Regions from separate parts of the Streptomyces sp. NPDC094034 genome, predicted to be linked through region 3. Evidence: riboswitches for the same ligand, from Rfam matches in the RefSeq annotation. Region 3 holds a riboswitch; each other region holds the start of a gene.
What was found. A riboswitch is a leader RNA that binds a small molecule or an ion and turns the genes downstream of it on or off. The one in region 3 is predicted to bind cobalamin.
Positions count from the first base shown of each region.

Region 1 (4,749 bases), on a different contig from region 3:
CGCAGCACGTCCTCGCCGTACGGGGGTGTCGCCGGGGACTCGCGTACGGCGCCGCGCAGGGAGACGCGCAGCCCGTCCTCCTCGTCGATGCCCAGACCGTGCCGGAACGGCAGCACACCGAGCGTGGACCGCCCCGTGAGCCCGCGAAGCATCGCGAGACCCGGTTCGAGCAGCGAGACATCGCCCCGGAACTTATTGACCAGATAGCCCGCGATCAGCTCCTGGTCCTCGGGCGCCAGCAGCGCGGTCGTCCCGAAGAACGAGGCGAAGACGCCGCCCCGGTCGATGTCCCCGACCACCACCACCGGCAGCCGCGCGGCGCGCGCGATGCCCATGTTCACGATGTCGGTACGGCGCAGATTGATCTCCGCGGGGCTGCCCGCCCCTTCGCAGATCACGGCGTCGTACGTGCCGCGCAGCCGCTCCAGACACTCCAGGACGGGCCCGAGCAGGGCTTCCCGCCCGTGCGGAGTCCTCCCGGGGGACGCGTCGGCCGATCGCGGCTCCGCCGCGGGCCCGGACCCGAAGTAACCCCGGGCGCTCATCTCTCCCACGGGCCGCCCCATCAGCACCACTTGGCTGCTGCGGTCACCGCCGGGCTTCAGCAGGACGGGGTTCATCAGCGCCGTCGGCTCGACCCGGGCCGCCTGGGCCTGCATCGCCTGGGCCCGTCCGATCTCCGCGCCCTCGCGTGTCACGAACGAGTTCAGTGACATGTTCTGCCCCTTGAAGGGCGCGACCTTTACCCCACGGCGCACTAGCCAGCGGCAGATCCCCGCCGTGACCACGCTCTTGCCCGCGTCGGAGGTCGTGCCGGCGATCAGCAGCCCCCCGCCGCGCCCGCCCCGGCTCATCCACGTTCCTTTCCCGCGCCTGTCGTACGGCGTATCGGGCCTGTCGTACGACTTCCCGCGCCTGTCGTACGGCGTATCGCGCCGAATCCGAACCGGGCCGCCACACAGACCGCGAGAGCCGCCCCGGTCACCCGGCGCGACAGCCGTACGGCCCGCTCGATGTCCGCGACCTCCACGGGCCGCCCCCCACCGTTCAGTACGGGCCGGTGCTCCACCCGTCCGCCGTACGCGAGCGTCCCGCCCAGCCGTACGCCCAGCGCGCCCGCGAACGACGCCTCCACGGGGCCCGCGTTGGGGCTCGGATGCCGGCGCGCGTCCTGCCGTACCGCCCGCAGGGCCGCGCGTGGATCGCCGCCGACCGCGCCGGCCAGCGCCCCGGCGAGTACGGAGGTCAGCCGGGCGCCCGGCCATCCCACGACATCGTCGAGCCGGGCCGAGGCCCAGCCGAACCGGCGGTAACGGGGCGAGAGATGACCCACCATCGCGTCCAGCGTGTTCACGGCGCGGAATCCGGCGAGCCCCGGCACCCCCGCCACCGCTCCCCACACCAGCGCGCCCACCACGGCGTCGGAGGTGTTCTCGGCGACCGACTCCACCACGGCCCGCGCGATCTGCTGTCCCTCCAGCGCCTGCGGGTCACGGCCGCACAGACGCGGCAGCCGCTCCCTGGCCCGTTCGACGTCGCCGGCCGCGAGCGCCGCGCCGATGGCCCGTGCCTCCCGCCCCAGTGAAGTGCCGCCGACCACCGCCCAGGTGGTGGCGGCGGTCAGTGCCACGGAGGCGGTGTGACGGTCCCGTACGCCCCGGGCGGCCAGCGCCGCGATCCCGGCGGCTCCTCCGGCGCAGACCGCGGTGTGCAGCGCGCCCCAGCCCCGGTGGTCACGCCACAGCGTCCGCTCGACGGTCGTCGCCGCCCGGCCGAACGCGGCGACGGGATGACCCCGGCGCGGATCGCCGAACAACTGGTCGCCCAGGAGACCCACGGCGGCGCCGTAGGCGAAAACACGCTCGGCGGCCTGACCCCGGCCGCGCACGACGGCCGAACGGCGGCCAGGCATGGCAAAAATGTCCTCACTCAGGGTCCGCGCCCCGGCTCGACGTGATGCGGCGGCGAGAGTTCCTGGCTCCTGGAGACATGGCTCGCAGTGACAGTGGCGGGACCGCGCCGGATTCGCACCGGCTTCCTCTTCTGCCGTCGCCCGGGTCCTGTCCGGCCGGACAGGACCCCAATGGCCCAGGAAGTCCACCACGCAGCGCAAACACCCGTCAACTCATCCCTGACCAGCGACGGGACAGTGTGCCGAGCCCCACACGGCACGCCCGTCCCGTGGGCGACACGGAGACCGGCCCGGGCGCGTGACGCACGCGCCGGGGCCGGCCGGGGGTGTGGTGGTCCTGGTGTTCCGGTCGCCCGGTCACCGGTCGCCGGTCAGGCGACGATCAGATAGATCCCGTACGCGACGGCCGTCACGCAGAGCACGAAGCAGGTGTAGGCGCCCGTACGGGCCAGCGCCACGGAGCCGGTCGCGCCCCGCGCGCTCGCCGACTCCCGCTTGGCGAGGCCCACGATGCCGAGGGTGAACAGGCCCACGAGGGCGACGGTGGCCACGAGGCTGACCCCGAAGACGGAACCGAGTGCTGCCCAGTCGATGTTCATGCGGTTTCTCTTCCTTACGCCGTGGCGGTACGTACGCGGTACTTACACCTTGGCGGTTCGCGCGGACTCGCCCGCGGGGTCCGAGGGGCCCGGGGCCGGGATGGTGGTCGACAGTTCCTGCGCGGCACCGGCCGTGGGCGGCGGGGTGACGGCCGCGACGGCGTTGGTGACGACGCCCGCCGGCTCGGCGCTCCCGGCGCCTTCCGCCGCGCCCGCGCCCGTGGCTTCGCTCTCGTTCACATTGGTGTGGTCGACCGGACGACGGCGCGAGGCGAGCCAGATCGCCGCGGAGATCCCGACGAGCAGGACGGCGACGACCGCGATGCCCCAGGTGCCCTGGCCGGTGAGGAACTCGGCCCCGGCGGCGACCAGGCCGGCGGCGGGCAGCGTGAGCCCCCAGGCGATGAACATCCGGGTGGCGGTCGACCAGCGGACCACACCGCCCTTGCGGCCGAGGCCCGCGCCCATCACGGCGCCGGAGCACGACTGGGTGGTGGAGAGCGAGAAGCCCAGATGCGAGGAGGCCAGGATGACGGTGGCGGCACTGGTCTGGGCGGCGAAGCCCTGCTGCGGACGGAGATCGGTGAGGCCGGTGCCCATGGTGCGGATGATGCGCCAGCCGCCGAGATACGTACCGAGCGCGATCGCCAGTCCGGCGGAGACGATCACCCACAGCGGGGGGTTGGAGCCGGGGGCGAGGACGCCGCCGGTGACCAGGGCGAGGGTGATGACACCCATGGTCTTCTGCGCGTCGTTGGTGCCATGGGCGAGGGAGACGAGCCCGGCGGAGGCGATCTGCCCGGCGCGGTAGCCCTTGGCGGTCGCCTTGTCGTCCGTACGGCGGCCGATGCGGTACGTCAGCCTCGTCGCGAGCAGCGCCGCGAGACCGGCGACGACCGGCGCGGCGAGCGCGGGGATCAGCACCTTGGTGATGACGACGCCGCCGTTGACCCCGGAGGTGCCGACCGACATCAGGGTGGCGCCGATCAGGCCGCCGAAGAGTGCGTGGGAGGAGCTCGACGGCAGGCCGAGCAGCCAGGTGAGGAGATTCCACAGGATCGCGCCGACGAGCGCCGCGAAGATCACTTCTGTTCTGATGCCCTGTTCATTGATGAGGCCGCCGGAGATCGTCTTGGCGACCTCCACGGACAGGAACGCGCCGACGAGATTCAGGACGGCGGACATGCCCACCGCGACCTTGGGCTTGAGTGCCCCGGTCGAGATGGTGGTCGCCATCGCGTTCGCGGTGTCGTGGAAGCCGTTCGTGAAATCGAACACGAGAGCCGTCACGATCACGATCGCGAGCAGCAGCGTGATGTGTTCCATTGACCCAGGACCCAGGCAATCTTTTGACGTCAGTGGCCTCGGTGAACGTAGGGAGTCTTGGTAAACGGAAGATGAACTGGGCTCGTCTTTGTGGTGTCCTCATGTGGGGATAAATCGCCCGCCTGTTCTGGTGGAGCGCCCTGCGTGCCGCCGTATCCGCCTGACAGGATTCCCTTATGACTGATCAGCAGAACCAGGACGCGATAGCCGGGGCCTGGCGTGAACTCATCACGACCGCCCGGAGAACAGCAGATGAAGGGCTTGTTGTCGGCACATCCGGCAATGTGTCGGTACGGATCGGCGAGCTGATCCTCGTCACGCCGAGCGGAGTCCCGTATGACCAGCTGACCGCCGAGGACACCGTCGGCGTCGATCTGGCGGGCCGTCAGGTCCTCGGAACATTCACCCCAACGAGTGAGCTGCCGCTGCACCTCGCCGTTTACCGGAACACCTCCGCGACGGCCGTGGTGCACACCCACGCGGTGCACGCCACCGCCGTCTCCACCCTCGTCCCCGAACTGCCCCTGATCCACTACATGGCGGCGGCCCTCGGCGGCGCGGTCCGGGTCGCCCCCTACGCGCTCTACGGCTCGGACGACCTGGCAGCCCATATGCTCCACGCCCTGCGCGACCGCAACGCCTGTCTGCTCCAGAACCACGGCACCGTCGCCTACGGCGACAGCCTCGCCCAGGCCTACGACCGCACGGCCCAACTGGAGTGGATGTGCCGGCTCTGGCTCACCGCGAGCTCGCTGCCGGGCCGTACTCCCACGCTGCTGACCGAGGCCCAGCTCGACGAGGTCGGGCAGCGGCTGAAGGGATATGGACAGCGGGGCTGACCAGCGCTTTCGCCGGGGCGGTCGGTAGGGACGCGGCACTCCGACGGACGCCGCCGGCTGGCCGAGCCCGGCG
Region 1 covers NZ_JBEOUD010000013.1:22,463-27,211, reverse strand. The annotation lists gene ABTZ59_RS14335 (cobyric acid synthase) at 1-854, opposite strand, end outside; gene ABTZ59_RS14330 (cobalamin biosynthesis protein) at 851-1,912, opposite strand; cobalamin riboswitch at 1,947-2,098, opposite strand; gene ABTZ59_RS14325 (hypothetical protein) at 2,284-2,511, opposite strand; gene ABTZ59_RS14320 (inorganic phosphate transporter) at 2,554-3,837, opposite strand; gene ABTZ59_RS14315 (class II aldolase/adducin family protein) at 4,014-4,676, shown strand.
Region 1: it holds a riboswitch for cobalamin, as region 3 does, so the genes downstream of both, ABTZ59_RS14330 (cobalamin biosynthesis protein) here and ABTZ59_RS06845 (ribonucleoside-diphosphate reductase subunit alpha) in region 3, are expected to answer to the same signal.

Region 2 (4,749 bases), on a different contig from region 3:
GGGCGGCGAGCTGTACCGGCTGCCCGACTCCGATCCGCGCAAGCCGATGGTGATGGCGTACCTCTGGCTCGGCGCGCTCCAGGAATCGCTCGTCGAAACCCTCATGCCCTGACTCCCGTGTGTCATATGCCCGTTCCCGGCAGGCCGCCTTCCGTACGCTCAGGTGACGCTCAATTCGCCATAACGATCCCGTCACCGCTCCGGCGACCTTTGCGGTTCGCGGTGCGATTTATCCGCTTCTCCCTGTGGCCTGTGCCACAGCGTGCTCCGCTGATCGCCCGGTTCGCCGTGATAGATCTGCACGACCCCCCGGGGACGCCACCCCTGTCCCCGGGGGTGCTTCGGCCGGCCGACCGCCGGCGGCACTCCATCCATATCCGGGGGGATCGGGAACTGGTCCGCGGCCGAGCACGGCGCGGATCTGCATGGAGAAAGGGCGCACGACCATGACCTCTGCGCAGGTCGACAAGGAGTACGGCGGCGACGGGACCGCCTCAGGACCGACCGGCGGCAGCGCCCCGGAGGAGGGCTACGAGCGCGGGCTCGGCAGCCGTCAGGTCCAGATGATCGCCATCGGCGGCGCCATCGGCGTCGGGCTCTTCATGGGCGCCGGAGCGAATATCGCCAAGGCCGGACCCAGCATCATCCTCATGTACGCCCTCGCCGGCGTCGTGATCTTCTTCATCATGCGGGCGCTCGGCGAGCTGCTCCTCTACCGGCCGGTCTCCGGCTCCTTCGCGGAGTACGCCAGAGAGTTCCTCGGTCCGTTCTTCGGCTTCGCCACGGGCTGGACGTACTGGCTGATGTGGGTCGTCACCGGGATGGCGGAACTGACCGCCGCGGCCATCTACATCCACTTCTGGTTCCCGCAGATCCCTCAATGGGTCAGCGCCCTGGTCTTTCTGGTGGTGCTCTTCGGCGTCAATCTGATCTCGGTGAAGATCTTCGGCGAGGTCGAGTTCTGGTTCTCGATGATCAAGGTCACCGCGATCATCGGAATGATCGTCATCGGTCTCGGTGTGCTCACCCTCGGCTTCTCCGACGCCGGCGACACCGCCACCGCCTCCAACCTCTGGGCACACGACGGGATCTTCCCCAACGGCATCGGCTCCAGCCTGATGACCCTTCAGGGCGTGATGTTCGCCTATCTCGCCGTCGAGCTGGTCGGCGTCACCGCGGGCGAGTCCGAGAACCCGGAGAAGACCCTCCCCAAGGCGATCAACACACTGCCCTGGCGCATCATCGTCTTCTACGTGGGCGCGCTGACCGTCATCCTCGCGGTCGTCAAGTGGACCGAGTTCTCGGCGGGCGCCAGCCCCTTCGTCCACGCCTTCGAGAAGATGGGCATCCCGCTCGCGGCCGGCATCGTCAACTTCGTGGTGCTGACCGCCGCGCTCTCCTCCTGCAACTCGGGCATGTACTCCACCGGCCGGATGCTGCGCGACCTCGCCGCCAACAGCCAGGCGCCGAAGCTCTTCGGCAGGCTCAACTCCCGTAAGACCCCGGCGTTCGGCATCACCGTCTCCGTCGCCCTCATGGGCATCGGTGTGGTCCTCAACTACATCGTCCCGGAGAAGGCCTTCGGCTATGTGACGTCCGTGGCCACCGCCGCCGGTATCTGGACCTGGATGATGATCCTGATCAGCCATATCCGCTACCGGCGCGGGGTACGGGCGGGCCTGCTGCCCGCCTCGTCGTTCCCCGCCCCGGGCGGTTCGCTGTTCAGCTGGGTCGCGGTGGGCTTCCTGGCCCTGGTCACCTGTCTGATCGCGTACGACGAGGACGCGCGAATCTCCCTCTATGTGGGGGCGGTCTGGGCGGTCGGTCTCCTGATCGGCTGGCAGGTCCTCAAGCGCCGCGCGCCGCGCGCCACGGCGGGTGACCCCACCCGGGAGTACGCCTCCGCGGAATAGCCCGCCGAGACCGTGACGGCCCCTGGAACCGGAAGACTCCCTCCCGGATCCGGGGGCCGCCCTCGTCCCTTTATATTCTCTCCATGCTCACCATCACCCAGGCCCTGCACGACAAGATCGTCGAGCACGCGCGCGCCGACCATCCCGACGAGGCGTGCGGCGTGGTCGCGGGTCCCGCCGGGACGGGCCGGGCCGAGCGGTTCATCCCCATGCTCAACGCCGCACGCTCGCCCACCTTCTACGAGTTCGACTCGGCGGATCTGCTCAAGCTCTACCGGGACATGGACGACCGCGACGAAGAGCCGGTGATCATCTACCACTCGCACACCGCGACCGAGGCGTACCCCTCCCGTACGGACATCACGTACGCCAACGAGCCGGGCGCCCACTACGTCCTCGTCTCCACCGCCGATCACGACGGAGCGGGCCCCTTCCAGTTCCGCTCGTACCGCATCGTCGAGGGCGAGGTCACGGAAGAGGACGTCGAGATCGTCTGAGGCGCTGATCGCGGTGCTCGGACGGGCGCCGATCGCGGGGCTCGGGCGGTCTGACAAACTGAGCGCCGAACCGAGGCGGTGGGGATCAGGAAGCCGGTGTGAATCCGGCGCGGTCCCGCCACTGTGACCAAGCCCAGCTTGGCAGCCAGGAACTGACCTGCCGCCCTTCTCCCACCAGCCAGGGGACGCGGAAATCCCCCGGAGGAGGCCCTGCCGTGTCTGTGCTGTCCCGGCGCCGCCGTGCGCTCGTGCCCGCCGTCATCACCGCCGTACTGCTCCCGCTCACCGCCTGCGGCGGCGCCACCATACCGGACACGGAGGACGGCGCGCGGGCCGCGACCACCGCGCCCGGCTTCCCGTACACCGTCACCAACTGCGGGGTGAAAACCACCTATCAGGCGCCGCCGAAGCGGGTCGTCACCATGAACCAGCACGTCACCGAAGTGATGCTGGCGCTCGGCCTGGAGAAGTCCCTCGTCGGCACCGCCTGGCTGGACGACCGAATACTCCCCGCCTACGAGAAGGCGTACAAGAGCGTCCCGGTGCTGGCCAAGGAGTACCCCTCCAAGGAGCGGCTGCTCGCCGCCAACCCCGACTTCGTCTACGGCGGCTACGCGAGCGCCTTCGCCGCCAAGGACGGCCGCGGTCGTGATGACCTCAAGGCCGCCGGCATCGACACCCGGCTCAATCTGGAGAACTGTCCGAAGGACAAGACCTCCCTCGACGACATCTACCAGGAGGTCCGCGAGACCGGCCGCACCTTCGGCGTCGCCGACCGCGCCGAGAAGTGGATCGCCGACGCCCGCACCACGGTCACGGACACCGCGGCCCTGCTCAAGGGCGTCGAGCCGCTCTCCGTCTTCGTCTACGACAGCGGCGACAAGACCGCCTTCACCGCCGGCGGCAACGGCATCGGCAACGAGCTGATTACCCGCGCCGGCGGCCGCAACGTCTTCGCCGACCTCGACAAGTCCTTCGGCGACGCCACCTGGGAACAGGTCGTCGCCCGCAAGCCGGATGTCATCGTCATCTACGACTACGGCTCCACCACCGTCGCCCAAAAGAAGAAGCGGCTGCTGGAGGACCCCGTGCTCAAGGACGTACCGGCGATCAGGAACGAGCGGTTCGCCGTCATGCCCCTCTCGGACGTGGTCCTCGGCGTACGCGCGCCCGACGCCATCGAACGGCTCGCCGCGCAGCTCCACCCCGAGTCCGTCAAGTGAGGCCGCGCGGCCACGGGCGGCTGCGCTACACCCTGGTGCTCGGCTGCCTGGCGGCGGCGCTCGCCGCCGCCGTCGTGGCGGGCCTTGCCCTCGGCTCCGTACGCATCCCGCCCGGCCAGGTGATCACCATCCTCACCGGCGGCGCCGACCCCAGCCCCTTCCGCACCATCGTGCTCGACGTACGGCTGCCGCGCGTGCTGCTCGGCGTGGTCGTCGGCGCCGGGCTCGCCGTCGTCGGCACCGTCCTCCAGGCGCTCGTACGCAACCGGCTCGCCGACCCCTTCCTCCTCGGCATCTCCTCCGGAGCGTCCGCCGGCGCCGTCCTGGTCATGGTCCTCGGCATCGGCGGCGGGATCACCACCACCGTCGCCATGCCCGCCGCCGCCTTCGCCGGCTCGCTCCTCGCACTGGCGCTGGTGTACGGGCTGGCCCGCCGCCGTTCCACGATGACCGGCGGCAGGCTCGTCCTCGCCGGGGTCACCGTCTCGTACATCCTCTCCGCGCTCACCACCCTCATCCTGATCATCTCGGCACGCCCCGAGCACTTCCAGGAAGCCGTCTACTGGACCTTCGGCGGACTCGGCAGCGCCCGCTGGTCCACCCTGGTCCTGCCCGCGATCGTCCTCACCCTCGGCACCACGCTGCTCATGACGCTGGCCCGGCCGCTCGATCTGCTGCTGGCGGGTGAGGAGGGCGCGACCGTACTCGGCCTGGACACCGGGCGCTTCCGTGCCGCGGTCTTCGTCCTCGCCTCCCTGGTCACCGGCGTGCTGGTGGCCGCGAGCGGCGCCGTCGGCTTCATCGGACTGCTCGTCCCGCACGCCGCCAGAATGGCCGTCGGCGGGGGCCACCGGGCCCTGCTGCCGGTCGCGGCGCTGGGCGGAGCCGTCCTCCTCGTCGTCGCCGACCTCGCGGCCCGTACCGTCGCCGCGCCCCAGGACGTGCCCGTCGGCGTCCTCACCGCGCTCACCGGCGGCCCCGCCCTCCTGTGGCTGATGCGCCGCCGCCCCGAAGGAGCCCCCGCATGACGGCGTCACTCCGGCTCGAAGGACTCTCCTACGCCGCCGACGGCCGCCGGCTCGTCGACAGCGCCGACCTGACCGCCGCCCCCGGCGA
Region 2 covers NZ_JBEOUD010000017.1:105,331-110,079, forward strand. The annotation lists gene ABTZ59_RS17500 (DUF2017 domain-containing protein) at 1-112, shown strand, start outside; gene ABTZ59_RS17505 (amino acid permease) at 447-1,913, shown strand; gene ABTZ59_RS17510 (M67 family metallopeptidase) at 1,997-2,410, shown strand; cobalamin riboswitch at 2,440-2,589, shown strand; gene ABTZ59_RS17515 (ABC transporter substrate-binding protein) at 2,635-3,633, shown strand; gene ABTZ59_RS17520 (FecCD family ABC transporter permease) at 3,630-4,661, shown strand; gene ABTZ59_RS17525 (ABC transporter ATP-binding protein) at 4,658-4,749, shown strand, end outside.
Region 2: it holds a riboswitch for cobalamin, as region 3 does, so the genes downstream of both, ABTZ59_RS17515 (ABC transporter substrate-binding protein) here and ABTZ59_RS06845 (ribonucleoside-diphosphate reductase subunit alpha) in region 3, are expected to answer to the same signal.

Region 3 (4,749 bases):
ATGACGGAGACGCTGCCGCCGGGTACGCCGGTGCCTCCCGAGCGCACGCTCGCCGCCGAGTTCGACACCTCACGCACCACCGTGCGCCAGGCGCTCCAGGAGCTGGTGGTCGAGGGCCGGCTCGAACGCATCCAGGGCAAGGGCACGTTCGTCGCCAAGCCCAAGGTCTCGCAGGCGCTCCAGCTCACCTCGTACACCGAGGACATGCGGGCCCAGGGCCTGGAGCCCACCTCGCAGCTGCTGGACATCGGGTATGTCACCGCCGACGACACCCTGGCCGGGCTGCTGGACATCACCACCGGCGGGCGCGTGCTGCGGATCGAGCGGCTGCGGCTGGCCAGCGGCGAGCCGATGGCCATCGAGACCACACACCTTTCGGCCAAGCGCTTCCCCGCGCTGCGCCGCTCGCTCGTCAAGTACACGTCGCTCTATACGGCGTTGGCGGAGGTGTACGACGTACGGCTGGCGGAGGCCGAGGAGACCATCGAGACCTCGCTCGCCACCCCGCGGGAGGCCGGGCTACTCGGTACGGATGTCGGGCTGCCGATGCTGATGCTCTCGCGGCACTCGCTGGACGCGGCCGGTGAGCCGGTGGAGTGGGTGCGGTCCGTCTACCGCGGCGACCGCTACAAGTTCGTGGCCAGACTGAGGCGCCCGGCCCACTGAGCCCCGCTGCCGACCACCGCTGACAACCACCGCTGCCGACAACCGCTGCCGACAACCCTCCGCGCACCCCTGTTCGCATACCGTTGACGTAACGACATTCGGACAGGGGCTTACGCTGACCAGCGCCTTCGCTTAGATTTCCTGCTCATTACCACAGGCGATCAACGAGGGAACGGAGCCGCGGTGCCCGAAGTTCCGGAAGAGAATCCGCCCCCCACAGTCACCCCCGCGCGGGTGATCATCGCTCTCTGTCTCGTCGCGCCCTTCGTGGCGCTGCTCTGGGTCGGGTCCTACGCGAAGCTCGAACCGACGTTCATCGGTATCCCCTTCTTCTACTGGTACCAGATGCTCTGGGTCCCGGTCTCGGCGGTGCTCACGATGACCGCCTACCAGCTGTGGAAGCGTGACCAGCGCTCCCGCAAGGGAGGTGCGTCGAAGTGAAGGACGGCGTGAACGGCGTAGCACTCGCCGTCTTCATCTTCTTCTTCGTGGCCGTCACGGTCATGGGGTTCCTGGCGGCCCGCTGGCGCAAGGCCGCCAATGAGAACAGCCTCGACGAATGGGGCCTGGGCGGCCGGTCGTTCGGCACCTGGGTCACCTGGTTCCTGCTCGGCGGCGACCTCTATACGGCGTACACCTTCGTGGCCGTACCCGCGGCGATCTACGCGGCGGGCGCGGCCGGCTTCTTCGCCGTGCCCTACACGATCCTGGTCTACCCGCTGATCTTCACCTTCCTGCCCCGCCTCTGGTCGGTGTCGCACAAGCACGGCTACGTCACCACCTCGGACTTCGTACGGGGCCGGTTCGGGTCGAAGGGGCTGTCGCTGGCGGTCGCCCTCACCGGCATCCTCGCGACCATGCCGTACATCGCGCTTCAGCTCGTCGGCATCCAGGCCGTGCTGGACGTGATGGGCGTCGGCGGCGGCGAGAACACCCACTGGTTCATCAAGGACCTGCCGCTGCTGATCGCCTTCGGTGTGCTCGCCGCGTACACCTACTCGTCGGGGCTGCGGGCGCCCGCGCTGATCGCCTTCGTCAAGGACACCCTGATCTACATAGTGATCGTCGTGGCGATCATCTACATCCCCATCAAACTGGGCGGGTTCGACGACATCTTCGCCAAGGCGGGCGACGCCTTCGCGCAGACCAACCCGGCGACCGGCCAGCCACGCGGCGCCCTCGCGCCGGGCGACGCCGGGCATTGGGGCTATGCCACGCTGGCGCTCGGTTCGGCGCTCGCGCTCTTCATGTATCCGCACTCCATCACGGCGACGCTCTCCAGCCGCAGCCGTGAGGTGATCCGGCGCAACACCACGATCCTGCCGCTCTACTCACTGATGCTGGGCCTGCTGGCGCTGCTCGGCTTCATGGCGATCGCCGCCGGGGTCAAGGTGGACAACGGACAGCTGGCGATCCCGCAGCTCTTCGAGACGATGTTCCCCGACTGGTTCGCGGGGGTGGCCTTCGCGGCCATCGGCATCGGCGCGCTGGTGCCCGCCGCGATCATGTCGATCGCCGCGGCGAATCTCTTCACCCGCAATATCTACAAGGACTTCATCAGGCCGGACGCGACCCCCGAGCAGGAGACCAAGGTCTCGAAGCTGGTCTCGCTGCTGGTGAAGGTGGGCGCGCTGGTCTTCGTGCTGACCATGGACAAGACGGTCGCGATCAACTTCCAGTTGCTCGGCGGGATCTGGATCCTCCAGACGATGCCCGCGCTGGTCGGCGGCCTGTTCACCCGCTGGTTCCACCGCTGGGCGCTGCTCGCGGGCTGGGCGGTCGGCATGATCTACGGCACGGCCGCGGCGTACGGCGTGGCCAGCCCGACCCAGGCGCACTTCGGCGGCTCCTCCAAGGAGATCCCCGGGCTGGGTGAGATCGGCTACATCGGCCTCACCGCGTTCGTGCTCAATCTGGTGGTGACGGTGGCGCTCACCTTCGTCCTGCGCGCGGCCAAGGCGCCGGAGGGCACGGACGAGACGAGCCCGTCCGACTACACGGCGGACGCGGGCGATCCTGGCGTGAAGGTCGACCTCCCGGCCGCGACCTCGGGCGGCTCCGGAGGCCACTGACCGGTCACCGCCCGGCTCCACGGGCCGCCGGATCCCCGGGAATCACGGGGATCCGGCGGCCTTTTCGCTGTCCGCGCGGGCCCGAACGGAATGACGCACGACACAACATCTGGGGGGTGGTTCCCGAGCCAGCCCCCACATGTATGCTCGACCTCGCTGTCGACGCAGGGGAATCCGGTGCGAATCCGGAACTGTCCCGCAACGGTGTGATGTGGTGTGCTTTGCCATACCCACGAGTCCGAACACCTGCCGGCGGTGCGTCCGGTTCGACCGAATCGGACGCCGAGACGTCCGGGCCTCGTGGATGGGCCGGTGGGCGCCGTACGCCGTGCCGCCCGGATCCGGGCCGTACGCTCCGTACCGCGAGAAACAGCCCGCTCCCCTCCCGACGGTCCAGAGCCGAGCGAGGGAGAGCACCACGTGACCATCGCGCCAGCCGATCCGGCTTCAGGCATCTCCGAGGCCGCCGCACGGGCGGCCGACGGACCAGGGACCGCACTGCTGCGGACCCTGACCGACCTGACCGCCGATCTGCCCGACGCCGACCCCGGCAGAGTCGCCGCCGCAGCCCTGCGCGGCCGTAACGCCCGGTCGGACGAGGCCGAGCTGCGCGAGCTCGCCACCGAGGCGGCCGCGGGGCTCATCTCCGAGGACCCCGCCTACTCCCGGCTCGCGGCCAGGCTGCTGACCCGCACCATCGCCGACGAGGCCGCAGGCCAGGGCGCCGTGGCGTTCTCCGCGTCCATCGCCGTCGGCCACCGCGAGGGCCTGATCGCGGACCGTACGGCCGGCCTCGTCTCGCTGCACGCCGGCTTCCTCGACGCGCTCATCGACCAGGAAGCCGACGACCGCTTCGGCTACTTCGGGCTGCGGACCCTCTACAGCCGCTATCTGCTCCGCCATCCGATCACCCGCCGGGTCATCGAGACCCCACAGCACTTCATGCTGCGCGTGGCCGCCGGACTCGCCGAGGACCAGAGCGTCCGCGCGCTCGACGAGGTCGCCGCGCTCTACCGGCTGATGAGCCGGCTGGACTATCTCCCCTCCTCCCCCACCCTCTTCAACTCCGGTACGCGCCACCCGCAGATGTCCTCCTGCTATCTGCTGGACTCCCCGCTGGACGAGCTGGACTCGATCTACGACCGGTACCACCAGGTGGCGCGGCTCTCGAAGCACGCGGGCGGCATCGGCCTCTCGTACTCCCGTATCCGATCGCGCGGTTCGCTGATCCGGGGCACCAACGGGCACTCCAACGGCATCGTCCCGTTCCTGCGCACCCTCGACTCCTCGGTCGCGGCCGTCAACCAGGGCGGCCGGCGCAAGGGCGCGGCCTGCGTCTACCTGGAGACCTGGCACGCGGATCTGGAAGAGTTCCTGGAGTTGCGCGACAACACCGGCGAGGACGCGCGCCGTACGCACAATCTGAATCTCGCGCACTGGATCCCGGACGAGTTCATGCGCCGGGTCGAGTCGGACGGCGACTGGTCCCTGTTCTCCCCCGTCGACGTGCCGGAACTGGTCGACCTGTGGGGCGACGCGTTCGACGCGCGGTACCGCGAGGCGGAGGCCGCAGGACTGGCGCGCAAGACGATCCCGGCCCGCGAGCTCTACGGCCGGATGATGCGTACCCTCGCCCAGACCGGCAACGGCTGGATGACCTTCAAGGACGCCTCGAACCGCACGGCGAACCAGACCGCCGAGCCCGGCCGCGTCGTCCACTCGTCCAATCTCTGCACGGAGATCCTGGAGGTGACGGACGACGGGGAGACCGCCGTCTGCAACCTCGGCTCCATCAACCTCGGTTCGTTCGTACTGGCCTCGGGCGACCTCGACTGGGAGCGGCTGGACGAGACCGTCCGCACGGCCGTGACCTTCCTCGACCGGGTCGTGGACATCAACTTCTACCCGACCGAGCAGGCAGGCGCCTCCAACGCGAAGTGGCGCCCGGTGGGCCTGGGCGCGATGGGCCTCCAGGACGTCTTCTTCAAGAAGCGGCTGCCCTTCGACTCCG
Region 3 covers NZ_JBEOUD010000005.1:24,763-29,511, forward strand. The annotation lists gene ABTZ59_RS06830 (GntR family transcriptional regulator) at 1-666, shown strand, start outside; gene ABTZ59_RS06835 (DUF3311 domain-containing protein) at 850-1,107, shown strand; gene mctP (monocarboxylate uptake permease MctP) at 1,104-2,738, shown strand; cobalamin riboswitch at 2,882-3,006, shown strand; gene ABTZ59_RS06845 (ribonucleoside-diphosphate reductase subunit alpha) at 3,159-4,749, shown strand, end outside.